Regions from separate parts of the Clostridium gelidum genome, predicted to be linked through region 2. Evidence: a T-box and tRNA genes for the amino acid it is inferred to sense, from the RefSeq annotation. Region 2 holds a T-box; the other holds one or more tRNA genes.

Region 1 (11,615 bases), 1.3 Mb from region 2:
AATAAATAGACTTTTTTGAAAAACGCCCTTTCAAAATGATTATTAAAATCTTTTGAAAGGGCGTTTTTTTATAATTGCTAATTAGCTACTTCAATATGTATTCCTAATCCCTTTAGTGTAAATCTTATTGTACTATCTATAATATTTTCTAAACTTATTTCTTCAATATGAATTGATTCATATATTGCAGATGAACATAGTGATCCAAAAAATTGAAATGCTATAAGTTCCGTATCACCCTTTTCAATTTGACCATTTTCCATTGCAGCTTTTATATTAATTTCAATTTCATTTATATATTTTCTTATTTTTTCACGTAATTCAGTTTGTCTATTTTCAGTTCCCCATAGTTGACTCATTACTACCTTGAAAAAATTTGTATATCCATAAAGGAAAGTTAATTGTATTCTGCATATTTTTATCAATTTTTGAATTGGTTCCATATCCATATATTGAACCTCAATAACTTGATTTTGTAATATTTGAAGTCCTTCTTCAACGATAAAATTAAATATTTCTTCTTTACTTGCAAAATTATAATACAATGTTCCCTTTGCAAGACCTGCATTTGAAGCTATATCATCCATTGTAGCTCCTCTATATCCAGATTCAGAAAATGTTTTTATCGCAGATTCAAATATTAAGCTCTTTGTTTTATTCATAATACGTCTCCTCGTTTCCCCATCATAATCTTAGCATTACTATATTGATAATATTATATCATTTAGATCATTATTAAACCATAATTCTACAGTTTAATGCTTTTTATTATTTAGCAATATATTTATTAAATTTAACATACTTTTCAATTTGGTATTATGTGTGATAAAATTAATATTAAAGTGTAAAAATAATAAAGCTAAATTGTGTCTGTTACACATAATTTATATAAGCATATTCAAAATAAGGAATGGAGGTTATTGTCATAATGTAACATTATAAAACTTGGTAGAATTTCTATCTATATGTTTTATAAGGTTTTGACAATTATATTTATGATTCAAATATATAATAGAACTACTAAAACTTATGAAGAAGAACTTATTGCTGGGAAAAAGTACATTGAATGGACATATGAATCTCCACTTGGAAAAAATATTACTGAACTTTTTGCTAAAAAGAAACTATTTTCTAAGATATATGGAATGTATTGCGATACAAAATTAAGTTCAAATAAAATCTCATCATTTATAGAAAGTTTTAATGTTGATATGACTATGGCAAAGAAAAAAGCCCATGAATTTAATTCTTTTAATGATTTTTTTATAAGAGAATTAACCCCTGAAGCCAGACCACTAAATAAAGATGAAAATATTTTAATTTCTCCTGGTGATGGAAGAATTACTACTTATGAAAATATTGATTTAGATAACATAGTTCAAATTAAAGGCTTAACTTATAGTTTAAGGGAATTAATAAATGATAATACAGTTGCTGATAAATATAAGAATGGAGTATGTCTTATATTAAGACTATGCCCTACTGACTACCATAGATTTCACTTTGTGGATTCAGGAACCCCTTGTAAAAATCACTTTATTAAAGGCTATTACTATTCTGTAAACCCAATAGCACTAAAGAGTATTCCTAAACTTTTTTGTGAAAATAAAAGAGAATGGTCATTATTTAAATCAGATAACTTTAAAGATGTGTTGCATATAGAAGTTGGCGCTACTTGTGTTGGTTCAATCCTTCAAAGTTATTCACCTAATACTCGTGTAAATAAAGGTGATGAAAAAGGTTATTTTAAATTTGGAGGATCAACCACAATATTATTTTTTGAAAAAGATTGTGTGAAAATAGATACCGATATTCTAGAACAATCTAATTTAGGCTTTGAATGTAAAGTTCAACTTGGTGAAAGTATTGGTACTAAAATTATATAATAAAAAGAATGGTTTAACCATAAGGGTTAAGCCATTCTTTTTATTGATTTGGTAGAGCGTGAAGGAATCGAACCATCAATTTACCGTCCGTAGCGGTAGGTTATATCCGTTTAACTAACGCTCCATACTAATTTCAAACAACAAAATTATATTATCACAAGCTATGATAATAATCAAGTTTATAATAACTTATAATTCTAATTTTATGAAATTTAATTCTACTATTTATTTGAATATTGTTTGTATATTGAACTGGTTATCTAAAAATAAAATTTATTTGCTTATTCTTAGATAACCTATTTTATAATATATCTCTTCGTTCATTAAAGATAAATATCTGAAAACTCTAATTCAAGTACTTCTACTTTACTTTGAGCATTTAAGCATTTATTTTCAGATGTTTCATTATATTTTAATATTTCTATTGGTAGTTTAATTATAAACTCTGAACCAATATTTTCTTCACTTTTAAGCTCTATACTTCCATTATGAGCTTTGGTTAAGTACTTAACTAAATCTAACCCTATACCGCTTCCAGAATTCTCATGTCTTTTATTTTTTGATGATTGAATGAATCTATTAAAAATAGTATTTTGTTCATCTTCAGGTATTCCTATTCCCTCATCTCTTACTGAAATAATTATTTGATTAATGCTCTTCCAAGTATTTATATATATGCTACTTCCAGGCTTAGAAAACTTTATAGCATTAGAAATTAAATTCATAATTATTCTATCTATTGCCTCAGCATCTATCGCCATAGTACACTCCTCAACATTTGTATCAAAAACTAATGCTATGTTTTTCTGTTTGGCATATTTATCTATAGATGATATATTCCATTCTATCAAATTAATTATATCCAAATTCTCTCTTTTAATATTATAATGTTTTTTTTCTAATTTTGTAGTATCTATGAGATTATTTATAAGTTTCAATATCTTATACCCATTTCTTTTTATACTCTCCATATGTTCTAGACATTGATTCCCCTTATTCATGTCTTTATATTCATTCTTATAACATTGTAAAATACTTAAAATTATATTTAGCGGTGATCTTAAGTCATGAGAAATGTTTAAAATAAAATCCTCTTGAGTTTTTTTAGCTTCTGATAAATTAATAAATTTATTGATTAATTCTTCTTTTGATAGTTTATCAAGTTCCCTTCTGATTAACATCTCTTCTTTATCTGCTTCATCGTCTTTCAAAGCATCAACCTCAACCATTTTCAAATCCCCTTTTTATTGTTGTTTTTACTTTTTTTACCATATGCTCTCATTATATAATATCACATTTTTTCCCAATTAACAACTCCGCCTTAATTAATATTTTATATAATTTATAATAAATTTTTTAACTATTTATTATAAAATAGAGAAATAAAATATTAATAGAAATTATTATACTTTTCTTAGTTACTATTCTTTATTATTTCGTCTTTTATATACTTTAATATTAATATAACATAAGTCAATGTTCCTATTATAAACATAACATCAAAACTTATATTACGATTAACTGATTCTAATATAGTTTGAATTATTAATGGCAATGTAGCTGCATATAACGTTAATGAATATAATGCAGTATATTTAACTACCATCCTCATGAATATTGTAGAAATTAATGCAATCATAACTACTATTGCACAATTGAACAATAAATTTAAAAATTCTAGTCCAAAATCCCTACTTATTATATATACAAAACTTATAATATCAATATTCTCAGTTTTATATCCAATAGAGATATCTTTTACTCCAACTAAAATTAAAGTAAGTAACATTGCATATGAAATTGATCTAAATACTCCTTCTTTTGCATATTTAGAAAATATTTTTATGTCGTATATAGACGTCATAACCTTTTTAAAAAAATTAGTTTTATATTCCATTTTCTCCTCCAGATTACTATTCTTTATCTTTATAGCATCATTTAAGATGTTAATGTTTATTATTTGTTTTTATTGTCAATATTATAGATAAAATAAGAAATACTGATATTTAATTATATTTGATAATATAAGATAAATATATTTACAGTTTATTCGAGTACACTTTAATTTATTAGTTACTTGACTGGGAGGCATTTTTTTGAACATAAACAAAATTCATCATAATAAAATAAAAAATAAGAAGATATTTAATAAAATTGTATTTTTATTAATATTATCTATCATTATATGCTTAAGTAGTATTTATGAGGGTTATAGATATAATAAATTCATTGATGATTTTAAAACAAATTTTAATAACTATAAATTCTCAGAAGCAAATAATTTATTATTAACTAAACAAAATTTTAATCCATTTAAGTTATTTATCATGAATAATGATATTTCTCAATATTTTAATACTAAAATTAAAACTTTGTCAGAAGATATTAACTCTAAAAACATATCTAATGAAGATGCATTAATACAGCTCAAAGAAATACAACGTTATAATATTATATCATATGTTGAATTACAGGATATTTCTGCTTCAATAGATTCAATTGCAGATTCTACTAAAAATTATAATACTGGTATAGATTATTTTAACAACGGAAAATATCTAGAAGCAATATCTTCCTTGAAAAAAGTTTCTACTTTAGACTTAAATTACGTTGATTCATTAATGTACTTAAATAACTCAAAGAATAGATTTAAAAAAGACTTATTAGATTATTGTGATAATTTAGTTAGCAATGATTATTATAATGAAGCACTTTCTAAAATTTCAAACAATAACGATATTTTAGGAGATGATAATAATGTAAAAGAAAAAATAGTAGAAATTAAAACAAAACAACAAGAATACTTAGATAAGAATTCTGCAATTGTTGAAGCTTCATCACGTGCATTAACAACTACTATATCACCAAATAACATCAATACATTAAATATAGAAAGTACTACATCTTATTTTATTAATGTAAATCTAAAGAATCAAAAAACCTATATATATAAGGGTAAACCAGATAAATGGCAATTAGTTAGAACATGTCCATGTTCTACTGGAATAATTGGTGAAGATACCCCTTCTGGATCTTTCTCTACTAAAGAAAAAGGTGATTGGTTTTTTTCAGATAAATATGAACAAGGTGGTAAGTATTGGACTCAAATTACTGGTGATATTTTATTTCACTCAGTTCCATTTGATAAAGATAAGACTACTGTTTTAGATTATACAATGAATAAGAGATCTTCCCATGGCTGTATTAGGCTTTCTATTGATGATGCTAAATGGATTTATACTAATATTCCTAAAGAAAGTAAAGTAATCATAAAATAAGTACTACAAGCTAATATACTCTTATAAAATATTTTTAAAACAATATCATTATAAAAAAAAGAAATAAATCAATATCTTAATTTATAAAATATTATTAGATTTATTTCTTTTTTATTGAAATACTTTTTGAGTATTTTGTACTTCTATATTACTTAATTTAGTTCTTATATCTTTTTTAATTTAATCAACTTTTATTTCTTTCTCCAAAGAAAATGAATATAAATACTTATATTTAACCTTTTTACCTGTCATCTTAAATATTGCATCACTATAATAATCTAATTGTTTCTTATATTTTTCTTTAAGAGTATCTTCATCTCCATCTTTCACATAATCAGTTTTATAATCTAAAAGTATTAAATCCTCATTATATTCAAAGAAACAGTCAATTATACCTTGCAATCTGACCTTTTCATCCTTATATTTATCATCTAATGTATTGTCTATCTCTAAGCTGCTTATTTCAGTATAAAATGGCACTTCTATATATATTTTTTTACCACTCTCATTTAATTCAAGCATCTTTGTACCTAAATTAGATTTGAAGAAATTTAATATTTTATATGGATTAATAGCTTTTAATTCTTCTTTAAGTAAGAATTCCCCATCAAATAACTCCTGTAACTGTTCTTCAATTTCTTTTACAGATGAAACTCTACTTAAATCTATCTTTTTCATTACAAAGTGGACTGCCGTACCTCTTTCAGCTGGAGTTAAACCCTTTCTTTCTTGAATAAATTTAGGGGTAATTATTACTTTTTCTTTATAAATTTCTTCAACCTCATAATCTTCTTCAATATTTTTTCTCTTTAAATCAGAAACTGAAATATTACTTTTAAGAATAGTTGATGCTTTTAATGGATATCTATATGATAATCTTCTATTTACCTCTTCCATAGTAGTTTTGTCCATTGAATCAACATAAGTAATTTTCGATTCATGTTTCTCATCAGTGTTTATATCCTCTAAATCCACTGTATTAATTAAATCAATTTTATTCCATAAGTTTATTTCCCATTTAGAATCATCATCCCTTGATATTTCATTTGAAACACCAATAGACTCTCTAAGTTTAATTCCATCATTATGTTGGCATAGTGCCATACCGAGCCAATCTAAATATGACCTTCCTTTTAAAACTTCTGAAGGTAAAATAATATTGTGATCTAATGATGCTGAACTCATCCATTTTTCTATAGATCTTTGAATATTATTAATTGCACCTGTTATAATTAATTTTTCCTTTGCTCTTGTACATGCAACATAAAGTATTCTCATCTCTTCTGATAATGTTTCAAACTTCATTTTCTTTTTTATTGCTTCCTTAGCTAAAGTTCCAATACTAAACCTTTTTTCTAAGTCTACAAAATCAGGTCCAAGTCCTAGCTCATCATGATATAACATATTTTTATTTAAATCCATCAAATTAAAGTTCTTTCCGGTTCCACATAAGAATACTACTGGAAACTCCAGTCCTTTACTTTTATGAATACTCATAATTCTAACTACATCTTCATTTTCTCCGAGTATTTTAGCACTTCCCATATCTCCAGAAGATTTTGTAAGCTTATTTATAAAGTTTATAAAATTAAATAAACCTTTAAAACTCGTTTTCTCAAACTGTTTTGCCCTTTGAAAAAGTATCTTTAAATTAGCTTGCCTAAGTACACCATTTGGCATAGCTCCAACATATCCATAGTAAGCTGTATCCATGTATAAGTACCATATAAATTCATCAATTGCCATATAAATTGATTTATTTCTCCACTTATCAATGCAATCAACTAAAGACTTACATTTATCTATTAATTCTTTTGAATATAGTGTTTCTTGATCTTCATAAACTTCTTCACTTATACATTTTACATTTTCATAAAAATAATTTTCTTTATTTACAAGTCTAACATCACTCAATTCATCTGCTGAAAAATTCATAATTGAAGATCTTAATACTGCTATCATGGGAACATCTTGCATTGGATTATCAATAACTTTTAAAAGAGATATTATAGTTCTAATTTCAATTGATTCAAAATATCCTGATCCTGTATCTGCATATACCGGAATTCCTTCTGCCCCTAATTCATCTAATAAGCTTTCAGACCAGTTTTTTGTTGCTCTTAAGAGAATTACTATGTCCTTATACCTTAGTGGTCTGTATTCTCCCGTTTCCTTATCTATAACATTAAATACCTTATCTCCATTTGGTGACATTAATTCTTTAATTCTCTTTGCAACAATTCTACCTTCTAAATTTACATTCTCAATTTCTTCTTGTTCTTCAAAGGATTCTCCTGAACTCTCTTGAATTGCTACTTCATAATTCTTATCTACTATATTAAGCTCTATTGCACCACCAATAGTTACATTGTCATCATTACACTCTTTATAGCTTGCACCTAAATTTAATGCTTCATCATCTGTATATTCTAATTCCCCAACGATATTAGACATTAATTCTTTAAATATATAATTTACTCCATCAATAACTTCTTTTCTACTTCTGAAATTCTTATATAATTGAATTTTTCTGTTATTTCCTTGATTTAATTGATAAATGTTATATTTATCAATAAATAGTTCAGGTTTTGCTTGTCTAAATCTATATATACTTTGCTTAACATCTCCAACCATAAACACATTAGGATTATCACTTTCTTTTCTAGATACTAAACTTATTATAGTTTCTTGTACATTATTAGAATCTTGATACTCATCTACAAGTACTTCATCAAAGTATTCTTTAAAGTTCCCAGCAACCTTAGATGGGATTATATTTTTATCTTCATCATAATCAATTAATATTTGCAAACAAAAATGCTCCAAATCATTAAAATCTAATATATTCTTTTCCTTTTTTCTTTTATTAAATCTAATGCTAAATTCTAAAACAATTTCTGTTAATTTTTTTATATAGGTATATGCACCTTGAATATTAACTAACATTTGCTGTGGTGTTACTGAAAATGTGCTATTTATTAGTTCAGATATTTTCTTTTTAATATCATCTCTAATTTTCTTCACAGTATTTTGAGCATCTTCATCTGAAACTTTATCTTTTTTTATAGATTTTAGTCTACTAAACACAACGGATGATAATACTTTATACATTTCTTCTAATCCATTATTACTAGATTCATAGACACTTCTTAACTCACTTAACTCACTTATAAAATTATCTAAATAAGGTTCTAATCCATCAGTTTGATTAACTATCTCAATGGCTTTTTCCATCATCCTTATATATCCCTCAACCTCAATTTTGATACTTTTAACTAAAATCTTAGCCCACTTAGTTTCATTTAACTCTTCTAATGTATTAATCTTAAACGCCTCAGCACTATCATTAAGCCATTTTTCAGGCCATGGACCTGACATAGTAAAATTATATAAATCTAGCACTAAATCTTTCAAATTATCATCATTCTTGTAACTACTAAAGGCTTCAACTAAATTAGTAAATTCTATCTCTTCCTCATCATATTTATCTTCAAAAAGTTCCTCTATTACCTCTTCTTTAATTAATATACCTTCAGTTTGGTCTCCAATTCTAAAAGATGGATCTAAATCAATCTTATGAAAGTTATTCTTAATTACATCTAAACAAAATGAATGCATTGTAGTAATATTAGCTCTATTTAACAATGTTAGTTGCTTTTGAAGATTTTTAGAATTTGGATTTATTTCTAATTCTTTTGATATTGCATTAGCTATTCTCTCTCTCATTTCAGATGCTGCTGCATTAGTAAATGTTACAACCAATAATTTATCTATATCAACGGGATTTTCTTCATTTGTAATTATCCTTATAATTCTTTCTACTAAAACTGCAGTCTTGCCAGAACCCGCAGCTGCTGCAACTAATAAATTACAATTTCTTGTTTCAATTGCACTTAATTGTTCATCAGTCCATTTAGTCTCACCCATGTATTAATTCCTCCTAAGAATCACTTGCTTCATTAGAATTACTTATTTCTTTTTCTATGTTATTCCAAATATCATTTTGAGGTTTCTTCATTATAATTTTATATTTATTATCTTTTATACTTGAATCAAATTGACATATTGCTGAAAAATCACAATACTCACAATGAGTTCTATTTGAATGTTTAGTAGGTTCTATCTTAATATCTCCACTCAACATATCCTCACACAATTCAATCATCTTTTTATTAACATATTTTCTAAGTAACGTAAACTCATCTTCTGTTACTACATCACTATTAGCCTTAAAATCACCATCTGTTTTAAATGCAGCTGGTATAACCAATGAATATCCTTCAATATCCTTATCCATAGCACGAGCTACTCTAGCATCCTTTAAAATTAATCCTTTCATCTTTAAAGCATCTAAAACTTCTTGTTGTACCTCTTCTGTAGTCATTTCTTTCTTGCCTTTGATTATAGGATCATCTATTTTAAAATATAATACTGCTCCAGGTCTTACTTGCTTATCTAATATATATTTAGAATTTTTAATAAGTGCATCTAAATATACTAATAATTGCATTTGCAATCCATAATAAAGTTCATTTAAATCAAACTTCTTAGCACCTGTTTTATAATCTATAATTCTAATATAGGTTTCACCATCTAAATCTAATGTATCTATTCTATCAATTCTACCTTGAAGATATATTTTTTCTTTAGATTCTAAATCTAGAGTTATAGCTTCCCCCGAACTAAAGCTTCCAAAATTAAATTCAGTCTTGAATACTTCAAATTCACCTTTTCCTATTTGATTTGCAATAACTGAAACAGATTTAGAAATTACTCTTTTAAAACGTTGTGCTAAATATTTAAACTTCTTTGTACTATTTAATATATAATTACTTTCTCCATTTAATTTTTTATCAATTATATTAGATACAATAGCGTTACATTTTTCATTGTCTAATTCAGACCATAAAATCCCTTCATCTTTAATCTTATTTGTAAATGAATCTAACATCTCATGTACAAATGAACCTAAATCAGGTGGCGTAAATTCATATACTTTTCTATTTTTAGCCTTAAGGCCATATTGAACAAAATAAGAAAATGGACATTCGGCATATTTTTCTAATCTTGAAACACTAAACACCAATTTTCCCATCTCATTTTGATAAAGTTTTCTAAGCTTTTTCTTAGCAACTTTATCTCCTACATTAGAATATGTAAGACCTTTAAATATATTTTTAACCTTATCCTTAAAATCCTCATTTTCCTTAAACCAGTTGTAAACCTCTGGCCAGTAAGCTTCTATATCTTCTTTGTCAAAATCTCTTCTTACAGCAACTATAAGTTCATTAAAGGTAGGAATTGGTGCAATAACTTTACTTATTTTGTCCTTTCGGCTTTTTAAATCATAGATTGCACTTTCCTCAACTAATTTGGGGAATATTTTCTTAATCCTAGGTATAACTATAGATGGTCTTAATGACTTGCCTTCAAAATCTGCCATAGGATATGATAACATTAAATATTCACTACTTATTGATAATGCTGTATATAATAAAAACTGTTCCTCAAAAACCTTGTTTCTAGTAGTTGATGCTAACTTTACTCCTATTTCATTTAATATTCCCCTATCTTTATCAGATAATATTCCCTCATCCTTTTTAGAAGATGGTAATACACCGTCATTAATTCCCACTATATAAAGAACCTTAACATCTCTACCTTTAATCCTTGCTATGTCACCAATATTAACTTGATCTAAAGCTACAGGTATAACACCTATTGTTTCATTTGTAAAACCAGAATTTAATATCTTGAAAAATTCAAATGATTCTAGTATTTCTTCACCAATTACATCTACTGCTTGATCTAAAATATCTACAACTATACTTTGAACTTGACTATATTCCTTAACCTTATCTTCTAATCCAATTTTCTCAAAATTTTCAATCCAATTATTTATTCTTTCAAAAGCTTTTACATCTATTATAAACTCATAAATAGCTGCGCATATATCTCTAACTTTATATTTTCCATTTATTTTATTATGAAAAGTCATAAGAGGCTTTCTTATCTCATCCATAATTTCAGATATTAATATTTTTTCTTTTGTTAATTCTTCATTATTATTAAACCACTTTTCGCTAATTATTTCCTCTACTGTCCATTTATAGCTCTTTATTCCGTGTTCTAATATAAAATTCTCTAAAATATCTATATATGAATTCTCTATTCCAACTAATCCACTTTTTAAATACTTAAACATACTCTCATAAGACCAATTTTTAAATAATATTTCAAAAGCAGAACTTATAAGTATAATTAATGGATTGCTCAATAATTGAGTTTTTTTATCCAAGAAATATGGAATATCATAATCCTTAAATATTACTGATGTTACTTTTTCATAATCATCTATATTTCTGCAAACTACAGATATATCTTTATATCTATATCCCTTTTCTCTTACAAGCTCTACAATGCTTTTAGCAACTCTATCTACTTCATCATA
Region 2 (11,615 bases):
AAAGTTGAAATTTCATTTACACTTTTTCTTGTTTTCTGTCTTATCTCATTAGTTTCTGGATATCCTATGGCTACTACTAACCTAATTCTTTTCAATTTATTAATATTTAAAAGCTTTTTAAGCTCCTTTTCATTAAACCATCCTAATATACAAGTTCCCAAATCCTGCTGTGTTGCAGAGAGGCATATATGCTCTGTAGCAATTCCAAGATCAACAGACCTATAATCCTGTTGCTTCATTAACGCACCTGCACGTGAGGTCAAATTGCCATTTTCCTCAACAACAATAATAAATGATTGACATTCACTGGTAAACTTATTCATAACCTTATCTTGCACGCACATTGCAACCTTTGATGCTATTTCTTTATTATTTACAACAACAAAATGCCATGGTTGACTGTTGCATGCAGATGGTGCTACCCTTGCCGCTTCAATACATTTAATTAATTTTTCCTTTTCAACAGGTTTATCTAAATATTTTCTACAGCTCTGACGATTATTTATTAAATTAAAAAATTCTCCCATTAAAATTCTCCTTATATTTTTAATTCTGTTTTATAAATAAGTTTTCACGTCTCTTTTTATTCTACTTTTAAATCTTAATACGTTGGTTACTAATAATTTTTTCTTATAAATAATTTCTCTAGCTTTTTTAGGACATCTCTTAACACAAGCAAAACATCTAATACATTTATCTTCATTTATATCTAATGTATCTTGATTAATCGCCGCCATTGGACAAAAATATACGCATACTCCACAATCATTACAAATGCTTTTATCCACCATAGGTTGTTTTGTAAACATCCTAGCACTATTTTTAGATACAACCTTAGCCATTAATTCAATCTTACCTTCTGGGATCTTTATGTGAATGTCACTAATTTCGTTTATTCTTTTTAGTTTTTCTACTATTTCAGCTCCAAATATCTCTGCTCTACTTAAATCCTCATAATTTGGACGCCCTTCAGCTACAGGTAATTTTTTTGTAGAAAATGAATGTTCCCCAATAAATGAACCTGCTGCAATTACTTTAAATCCATTATTTTCGGTTATTTCATATAATTCATTCAACGTTATTCCATCTGTAATATTTCCATAAACACAAACTAAAATAACTGGTTTATTATTCCCCTTTAAATTATTTAAAAACTCTAATAATATTTCAGGGACCTTATCCTCATACACTGGTACTCCAATTAAAACAATATCCTCATTAATTTCATTAAGAACAGATTCTCGAATTTTAGGTAACGTTAAATCAACTAAGTTAACTTTCTCTAATCCCATCCCCTTTATAATTTGATCAATAATCTTCTTTGTAGTTCCTGTTGGTGAAAAATAAATACTTGTTGCTGAATTTATTATCATTATTCTCAAACCCCCTAAGAATATATTATTATGTAAATTAAAATTATTTTTGATACGTTACTTAACTCCAATTAAATATTTCGTTATTTTTATTCGCCTAAATATTTCATAGATTCCAAAAGTTATAGGAACTGAACTTCCGAGTATTATTAAAATTGATAAATACATAGGTAACGTACTGTACTCAAGCAAATAATATGCAATTATAACGATTACGGGTTGATGTAATATGTATACTGGAAAACAAGCTTTGTTTAAATAATCAAGTAATTTTCCTCTACTAGTTAAATATTTCGTTCCATATCCAATAATAGTTACAATATTAGTTATCATCGCACCATTTCTTGTTATAGATAATAGAACTTTCAAACCCTTGTCATCACTATTTCCTAAATTATAGTAAGGTAAAATTATACTTATGTACAGTACAAAAAAGATTACTGTTATAATTAAACTCTTCTTTTTATTTTTATCTATATATTCTAAATAATCATTATCACCATAAACAATATATCCCATTAAAAATACTATCAAGAATATTAGTATATTCTTTTCTGCAATTGCAAGTGGAATCATATCGGCAATAAATAAAAGTACTACTGTGAAAATTAAAGAATATCTACTAGTCAATATATCCTTAAGTTTTAATAAAAACTTTTTCATTCCTTGTTTTTTAAAGCTCCTAATAATAAATAACCCAATTATTGAAATAATAAATAGGTACAATATAAACCATAAATGAGCAGGTCCAAATCCCCCATCATAAGGTATATCTGAAATAGTAGTCCAAAAATACTTCCATTGTTCGAAATAATTTCCTACAGGTTTTCCCCTACTTGCACGTGCGAAATATCCTTGAGGTGGAACTAAAATTAACATTCCAAGTATAAATGGAATTAGAAGTTTTTTTACTCTTTCCCAAATATATATTTTTTCACTCCTGCTACCCAAGGAGAATCTTGTGGATGCTCCGGCTAAAAAAAATAATACAGGCATATGCCAAGGAATACATACTATGAAAATCATTGTAGCTAACCAGCTTTTACTATTAGACCAAATATACCAAGGTTCATAATATGTAAATATAGATGCTGTATGAAATACAAATAGCAATAATACACAAATATTTCTAATCCAATCAATTTCATTCCGTCTCATGTTTCCTCCATATTACTAAATATCCTTTTATACTTTACTCATTCAAATCATCAAGCTTCTCCTCTTTAACTAGTTTAGGGTTATTTTCCTTAAATTTTAATAAAAACTTTTCATAATATATTTTTATTGTCGCCATTGTAGGTGATCCTAATAACATTCCAACGGGTCCCCAAAATCCTCCTCCAATAGTTACTCCTAAAACAATTCCAAAAGGGCTAACTCCAACCTTTTTTCCTATGAGCTTAGGATCAAGATACCATGCATCAAATGTGTGAATGCAAAGTAGAAGTATAAATACTATCAAAGCCTTAATAGGAGAAATAAAAATTGCAACTATAACGCCAATAAGTTCACCGATAAGTGGTCCAAAATAAGGAATCATATTAGTCACACCCGTAATCAATGCAATCAATGGTGCATACGGTTCTCCAACAATTAGTAAACCGACAAGTGCTATCATTCCTATTATTGCAGAATCAATTGCTTTTATTCCAATATAAACTCCTATCATTTTGTTATACGTTCTAATGAAAGTTATTAATTTTGTTCCTTTTTCTTCCTTAAGAATCATATATGTAATAGTTCTAGCACCTTTTGCGATTTTTTCTTTGTCTGCTAAAACATAAACTGAAACTAAGAATCCTAAAATCACATTTAGTAAATTTGATGTAAATGATAATAAGTACATAACCAAACTTTGCAACAATCCTATTGTTACATTTCCTATTTGACTAGACATTTCTTGAAATTTATCTAAAAGTCCTGCTTGTATAATCAATCCTTTTATTCTTCCATTTTGAAGAATAGCATTAATCCATTTTTGTACGACTTCTACATAAGTTGGCATTTCTTTAGTTATATTTAATATACTATCTATTATACTTGGTATAGTGAAAAATAGTATTATAAATACTAATGATATAATTATAAAATAAGTAATTGCTATTGCTACTGCTCTCTTTAGTTTAAAATTTCTTTCAAAAAAACTTACTACTGGGTTTAATACATAAGCACAAATCATAGCATATATAAACGGAGTCATAATAGATAAAATTTTCTTACCTATATCAAAGAAATAATCATAATTATCTATAAGTTTATAGCCCATTACCCCTATTAGTGCAAATATTAATATATCTCTATATTTAATGTTGTTATTTATAAACAATCTATTTCAAATCCCTTCTGTTAATAAACATTCAAAAAAATAACAAGTTTTTATGCTATTATATTTCACTTGGTATTTTTTTCATATTCCTAAAACTTTTCAACGATGCCATAATTATATCATATATTTATTTTTTTAATATTATATATTTCTAAATATTATAATTTCCTAATTTAATAAGACTACATATACTGACGCAATCGAACGTGCAATTCTGCATACGGCAATTTGATTTATAAAAATTAATATATCTTTTATATAAATTAAATGGTTGGCACTATACACCATATTACGAACTTTCACCGATTAATATATATCTATTTACTAGGCTTACATCAAAATAGGGGTATAAATCAGTTTTTCTGATTTATACCCCTAACTACTATCTTCACTTTATTAAGCTTATTTTCCTTTAGTCACATGAGAATAAATACCAAGTTCAATGTTGCCATGGATATTTTTTATCAGGCAAGGAGGTAAATTGCCCTCATAGCAAGCCTATTAGGTCAATTTACCGACGTAGGATGATGGAAAATAGGATGGCAAATGGACTTGTTATTTATTTGATTGTGCCTTAATTGCGTCCTCGATTAATTCAATAGTTTTCTCTATCCCAAAGGTCGCACTATTAATAGTTAAATCATAATTCTTAATGTGTCCCCATTTACGTTTAGCATATATTTGATAATAAGTTTCTCTTGCTTTATCTTTTTTGTGTAGCGTTTCTTCGACATCTTTTTCTAATATTCCATATTCATATTGAATACGCTTCATTCGACTTGCTTTATCAGCATGAATAAACACATGGAAGCTACCAGGGAAACCAGTTAGAATTGAATCTGAACAATGTCCCATAATAACGCAAGATTCTGTATTTGCTAGTTTCATAATGGCTTTCTTGTTTACTTCATAAATAGCGTCTAAAGGTGCCTTTTCCTTTTTAGAAAAGGCATATCCTTGAGCTGATATTTCATTTAATAGCAGGTTATATATGGATTGGTCATTTTCTACAATAAATTCTTCAGAAAACCCTGTTTCTTCAGTAGCCACTTTTACTAATTGTTCATCGTAGAAAGAAATACCTAAATCGTCTGCTATTTTTCGAGCGATTTCAAGCCCTCCACTACCATATTCACGACTAATCGTAACCACTATGCGTGGATGAGTTTTTTCAACAGCCTCTACAATTTCATTTTTATTTTCATTCGCAATTATAAGTTCACCCTTAAATACGTTGTCCATAAAAGACAAACGTTTATTTATAAAGCGGACCATAGTTCCTACCAACAAAGCTGCTAAAATTGTTCCTTCTCTTACCCCATTTAGTTTATGAAACAGAATAAATGAAAAAATACAACTGCAGACCACAAGTGTAGAATCAAAAGATACTTTTAATTTTCCAAAACCCTTCTTCGTAACGATTGAGATGGCACTAACGACTCCTTCACCAGCCATCATGACAACATCAGCAGTAACTTCCATACTTACTCCAAGCGCAAGAACTAAACAACTTAATGTAAATAATCCTAGTTGAGCAGGATAGCTTGTCACATTTATCCATGAAAATAACCCCATGGTAAAATCGGTAAAAAAACCAAATATAACAGCTACGACAATTTGAAGCAACTGAATCCACTTAAATTGTTTTCTTAGTAAGAGAATTTGAAAAGCAATAAATAATAAGTTCATAAAAAAAGTAAATTGCCCAATCGTCATAGGCAATCCCAAACTTAATACATACGGCACAGCTGAAATAGGCGATGTTCCTAAATTAGATCGCGTTGATAACGCAACCCCAACTGCCATTAAAAATAGACCAAAAATAAAAAACAAATAACGTTTTATTGTTTCACGAATTGACATTATAAAGTTTCACTCTCCTTACCTTTTTTCATATGTTCTGTTTCTATTTTGACAAATTGTCAAACATCTTTGTAAGTAGACGAAACGTCTCTACTTGTTCCTCTGCTGAAAAGCCCTCAAAGGCTTCTTTTCTTACTTCATCAAAGATTTTAAAGACTTTTTTGTTTACTCTTTCTCCTTCCATTGTTAAAAAAACATGCCAGGAGCGTCGATTTCCATTTAGCTGTTTCCGTTCAATCAGATGAGTTTCCTCCATTCTGACTAGTAAATGAGTGACTGTAGCTGGCTCAATTTCACAAGCTTTTGCAATTTCTTTTTGCTCACAACCATTGTGATCAAAAAGAAATTCCAAAATTTTAGGTTGACCTGGTGACAATCCTAATATACTCGTTTTCTTCAATATTTTTTTGTTACAAAGAGTTTGACAAAGCCGTATTATGTAGTGAAGTCCTTGATTCATATTTATCCCCTCCTTTTAATTAGAATAGAAACAATTAGAAAGCTAACTATATTAGTCTACACCTAAATAAAAACTTAATCAAATTTTTAATACAAATCTACTGGTTAACACTATAAGTCTACGCTGGACTTCCACCTCCAAGTGCTTCCATGCTGAGTACGCAAAAATAGAGAAAAAACTCTGTGCTGAGAGCTTTTCCTCTATTTACATTTCCACAACTATGTTTTAGTTGAATTTTTACATTTGTTCTACTACATCTATTCCAAGTAGTTCTAATCCATTTTTTAATACTTGAAGAGTTGCTTTAACTAAATTTAATCTAGTAGCTTTTAAATCTTCATCTTCTAAGTTTAATACTGAATGTGCATTATAGAATTTATTAAATCCTTTTGCTACTTCAATTACATATCTAGTTAATATTGATGGTTCTAGCTTTTCTAATGCATAAGTTATTGCATTATTAAAATTAGCCATGCTTTTAACTAATTCAAATTCTTCTTTTGAAGATAATTTACTATAATCAACAGTTCCTTTGCATTCATTACCTTTATTTAATATACTATTTCCTCTAGCATATGAATATTGTACATACGGACCTGTTTCTCCATCAAAAGATAAAATTTCCTTCCAATCAAAAACAATATCTTTTTCTCTTGAATTTTTAAGATAAGTGAAAATTACTGCTCCAACACCAATTTTCTTTGCGACTTCTTCTTTATTTTCAAGTTCTGGATTCTTTTCATTTATAACTTCCATTGTCTTTTCAACAGCTTCGCGAAGTAAATCGTCAAGTAAAACAATTGATCCATTTCTAGTTGAAAGCTTTCTATCTGCAAACTTAACTAATCCAAAGCCTACATGCACACAGTCTTTTGACCATTCATGCCCTGCAAGTTCTAACACCTTAAATACTTGCTTGAAATGTAGCGCTTGTGGGCTTCCAACTACATACACACATTTATGGAAATCATAAGTTTTCTTTCTATACATAGCAGCTGCTAAATCTCTTGTTGCATATATTGATGCACCATCACCTTTAAGTACTATACATGGTGGCATATTATAATCATCAAGCATTACAACTTGTGCCCCATTACTTTCAACAAGTAATTTTTTTTCTTTTAATTCATTAACAACTACATCCATTTTATCATTATAAAATGCTTCTCCAGCTAATGAATCAAATTTAACACCTAAAATATCATAAACTCTTTCAAATTCCTTTAAACTTAAATCTCTAAATCTAGTCCAAAGAGCTGTAGCTTTTTCATCGCCTGTTTCTAATGCTTTAAAGTTTGCTCTTGCTTCATCATCTAAAGTAGGATCTTTTTCAGCTTCTTCATGGAATTTAACATATATTCTAAGTAATTCATCAATAGGGGCCTTTTCTAATGCATCTTCATCTACCCATCTGTCATAAGCTGATATAAGCTTACCAAATTGAGTTCCCCAATCTCCTAAATGATTTAATCCTACAGTATTATATCCTTCTTTTTGAAACATCTTATATAAAGCATTTCCTATAGCTGTAGTAAATAAATGACCAACATGGAAAGGCTTTGCTATATTAGGTGAAGAGTATTCCACACATACAGTTTTTCCGTTTCCTATATTTGATGCTCCATAGTTATCACCATCTTCTAAAATCTTCTTAATTGCATTTTCTGCAAATACGCCTTTATCTACAAAGAAATTAACATATGGTCCAAGGCTTTCAATTCTTTCAAATCCATCAATACACATAGATTTTTTTAATTCCTCTGCTATCATGTTAGGAGCTTTTCTCATAACCTTTGATAATTGAAAACATGGAAAAGCATAATCCCCCATTTCTGGCTTTGGTGGTATTTCAATTGATTTTTCTATAGATTCAATATCTAAATCCACATGTGCTTTTATTAGTTCTGCAACTTTAACTTTATAATCCATAAATATCCTCCTCTAATTTAGTTAACAGTTAACAATTGTGGCTACGCCACTATTTAATTAACAATCGTCAATTTCATTCAGTAATTTCAGACACATAAAAAAACCGTCTCTTATTAATAATAAAGAGACGGATTATCCGCGGTACCACTCTAATTGCATTTTATACAAGACATATGACTTGTTATTTTTTATATGTTCCTAAATAAAATACCCCTTAACTTTTAACGCAAAGTTTAATTGCGATCATCCCTACTCATTTCAGGTGATTTCTCCAAGGTTCTCTTCTTTTAATCTATCCACAGGGCTTTCACTATCTCCTATTCGCTTAAGGAATCAATTAAAATACTCTCCTTTTCTCCGAATATTTCAATATTAATGTTATTAAATTATACAAATTGTATGAAATTTTGTCAACTCAATTATTTTCCGATTTTGTACTCTTGTTCATATAAAATATTATTCAAATAATGTATAATTAATATGTTTATATATTAAAATGTTATAAATTAAACGTTATTTTTACAAAATATTTGCTAATTATTTTAGCCACATTGAAAAATCATTATATGAGGAGTTTTAAAATGAATAAAATAGGTGTTATTTATATTGGTGCTAATTCAGTTAAATTTACATTAATGAATGTACTTGATTCTGGTTATTACAAAATAATAGATGAGTCTAGTAGTGATATAAAATTAGCTCAAGATTTAATTAACAGTGATAAAATATCAGAGCAAAAAATCAATGATACATTATCAAATTTTCGTTCCTTTAAATCATTGTGTAAAATTTCATATGTTAAAGATACAATTGCCGTTTCTACTTCTACATTAAATAAGGCTAGCAATTATGAGTATTTTATTAACCTAATAAAGAGAGAATTTGATATAGATGTAACTTTGTTATCTGATGAAGATGAAATAAATTGTACTTATTTAGGCGTAACAAAAAGCATTTATACCTCCAATTCTTTAATTGTAGATATATGTGGTGCCTGTACTCATCTAACTGCTCTAAAAGATGGACAGATTGAAAATAGTGTTACACTTCCATTCGGAAGCTTAAGTCATACTTATGAGTATCATTTAGATGATAGAATTCTTTATGATGATTTAAAAAATTCTATTTTAGTTGTTCAAACTGCTTTAGATGAGATCGATTGGCTTCATAAATATACCTATGATTCTATCATTGCTGTGGGAGGGACTGCTAGAGCTATCTGTAAAATCGATAGAGCTAAAAAAAGATATCCTTTCGATATCCTTCATAACTATAGACTTATTTCTCAAGATGTACATCAAATTTATAACTCATTAAAGTGTAATGATTATAATCAAAGAATAAAGGTTGAAGCATTATCACCTGAAAGAGCAGACTTAATAGTTGGTGGCTTAACAATATTTGATACTATAATCAAAACTGTTAATTGTGAAGATATAATAATTTCAGGCAGGGGACTTAGAGAAGGATTTATATTTTCTTATATTGAAAATAATTATGGTCCTATTAAAGACATATTAGATTATAACTTAAATGGTATAATTGATTACCTACATATTAATAAGGAGCATGCTTATCGTGTATTTAATATGACTTACAAACTTTTCAACAATTTAAAGTCATTACATAGACTTGGAACTTCATATGATAATGCCTTAAAGACTGCTGCTTTATTAAATAATTCAGGTATATCAGTTGATTATTATCACCATAATATTCATTCATTTTATGTAATACTTCATTCAAACATTAATGGACTTTCACATAAGGAATTAGTAGTAAGTGCTGCAATTGCTGCAAATCACAAGAATAAAAATACAGTGCCACTTCCAGCCTTCTTTTCTATAATAAGCAAACTTGACCTTAAGGCTATAGATGCTATTGGAATATTATTATCAATTTCTGAGACTCTTCATAAAAGTCTTGAAAATCCAATTGAGTCAATGAATATTGATGTTACAGATGAATTTGTTTTAATCACACTATCATCAGATGTAAATATTAGTTTTGAAATAAATAAAGTCCTTAGAATTAAACATAAATTCAAGGAAATATATCATAGAGAACTTAAAATAGAACAAATTTAGAGTATATACAGCAGAAATTAAATACATATTTTTACTCTCAAGGGGCATAATATTCCATAGGACTAAGAAACTTTTGCTGAAAGTCACTAAATAGCAGGTTGCCACCATTTCTGCATACTCCCAATATACATTGGGACAAGCAAAAATGGAACAACCTGCTAAATAATCTTTTCACATTAAAGTGACTTAATGATTAGAGATGCAACCCTTAACAATGCGTTCACTACAACATTTACCGGTACTGCAATTATTTTTCCACCAAAATATAAAAGGATTAGCATTATTATCATTTGATATTGATAAAATTTCTCTTCAAATTTATAAAATGTACTTGGACTTAAATCTCTTAAAAGACTAAATCCATCTAACGGTGGCACTGGTATTAAATTAAAAAATCCTAAACCTACATTAAGCGTAAGAACTGTAAGTATCATGTCAAATAACACCTTATACAAAGCTGATGGTAAAGCTCCATATGCGTAACGCCTATAGACTGCTAGGATTATTGTAGCTACTATAGCAATTATAAAGTTTGCAATTGGTCCTGCTAAACTTACCTTTAAATGATCTTTATGATAATTTTTAAAAGCTGAAGGATTAGTTTGCACCGGTTTTGCCCATCCAAATCCAAAAAGTATTACTAATATAAATCCCATTGGATCAATATGTGTAATTGGATTTAAATTTAATCTACCTTGAAATCTTGGCGTTTTATCTCCAAGTTTATCAGCCACTAATGCATGTGCGTATTCATGAAATGTAAAGGCAATTAGTATCGCTGGAAGCATTATTATCTTATCATATATTATTGTACTTATATCAAAGTTTGAAAGCATATTTTCCTCCTTATTAATCATATCTGTCTTGTATTATACCATATTTCACATATACTCATACATAATTTTAAAAAAGCAAAGAGCATTCAACCCTTAAGATTGATTGCTCTTTTCAAACCACATTCAAAAAAACAACAAGCCATCATGCTAATCTATCTTCTTTAGATATACTTAATTATTATTCATTTTATGATTTTAAATTCTTATAAACCAGCTTTCCACTACTATCAGTAGTAGCTATAAAATCTTCTTTAATTTGTACAAGTTTTCCTTCATATTCAATTTCATTTCCAGTAGTTAAGTTGTTAACACTACCTTTAAGATTATCATTTATTAATATCTCACTCTTATTGCTGAAGTATAAATCATTACTACTCACAACAGAATCAAGAGTGACTTTCTTCCAAGTAGATGTATCTTCACTAACTTTACCATAAATTATACTTGATATCTTATCTCCGTTAAGTTCTCCAATATATATTACATCTTTTCTGTCAATGCCTAGAAGTGTTAATTTTTTGTTTGAATTAAATTTTAATTGTTTATTAGGACTTGTAACAAAGAAATTACCATTTAATTTATCTTCATAAATTAATCTATCTTCATGTGGTATTACTTGCATATTCCCTAAAACATTAGTTTGAAGTGAAATCTTAGTTAAAGTACCATTTATATCTATCCTATAAACTGTATTCTTTAAACCACCTTTATAAATATCTACATAATATACACCCGTAATAG

Evidence for each region. A T-box is a leader RNA that pairs with one kind of tRNA and senses whether it is charged. The one in region 2 lies ahead of argS (arginine--tRNA ligase), so its partner is inferred to be a tRNA-Arg.
Region 1: it has a tRNA-Arg gene. The T-box ahead of argS (arginine--tRNA ligase) is inferred to sense a tRNA for this amino acid. The anticodon was not compared.

Annotation. Positions count from the first base shown of each region.
Region 1 is NZ_AP024849.1:19,648-31,262, reverse strand. Features, by position in the region: gene psyc5s11_RS00145 (ABC-F family ATP-binding cassette domain-containing protein) at 1-9, shown strand, start outside; gene psyc5s11_RS00140 (TetR/AcrR family transcriptional regulator) at 78-662, opposite strand; gene psyc5s11_RS00135 (phosphatidylserine decarboxylase) at 996-1,886, shown strand; tRNA gene psyc5s11_RS00130 (tRNA-Arg) at 1,936-2,010, opposite strand; gene psyc5s11_RS00125 (sensor histidine kinase) at 2,210-3,115, opposite strand; gene psyc5s11_RS00120 (DUF1189 family protein) at 3,301-3,783, opposite strand; gene psyc5s11_RS00115 (L,D-transpeptidase) at 3,983-5,164, shown strand; gene addA (helicase-exonuclease AddAB subunit AddA) at 5,345-9,091, opposite strand; gene addB (helicase-exonuclease AddAB subunit AddB) at 9,105-11,615, opposite strand, start outside.
Region 2 is NZ_AP024849.1:4,768,802-4,780,416, forward strand. Features, by position in the region: gene psyc5s11_RS21945 (nitroreductase family protein) at 1-527, opposite strand, end outside; gene psyc5s11_RS21950 (EFR1 family ferrodoxin) at 558-1,373, opposite strand; gene psyc5s11_RS21955 (acyltransferase family protein) at 1,431-2,531, opposite strand; gene psyc5s11_RS21960 (AI-2E family transporter) at 2,566-3,699, opposite strand; gene psyc5s11_RS21965 (cytidylate kinase family protein) at 4,255-5,562, opposite strand; gene psyc5s11_RS21970 (MarR family winged helix-turn-helix transcriptional regulator) at 5,606-6,022, opposite strand; gene argS (arginine--tRNA ligase) at 6,260-7,951, opposite strand; T-box leader at 8,072-8,318, opposite strand; gene psyc5s11_RS21980 (Ppx/GppA phosphatase family protein) at 8,533-10,038, shown strand; gene psyc5s11_RS21985 (site-2 protease family protein) at 10,215-10,895, opposite strand; gene psyc5s11_RS21990 (dipeptidyl-peptidase IV) at 11,062-11,615, opposite strand, start outside.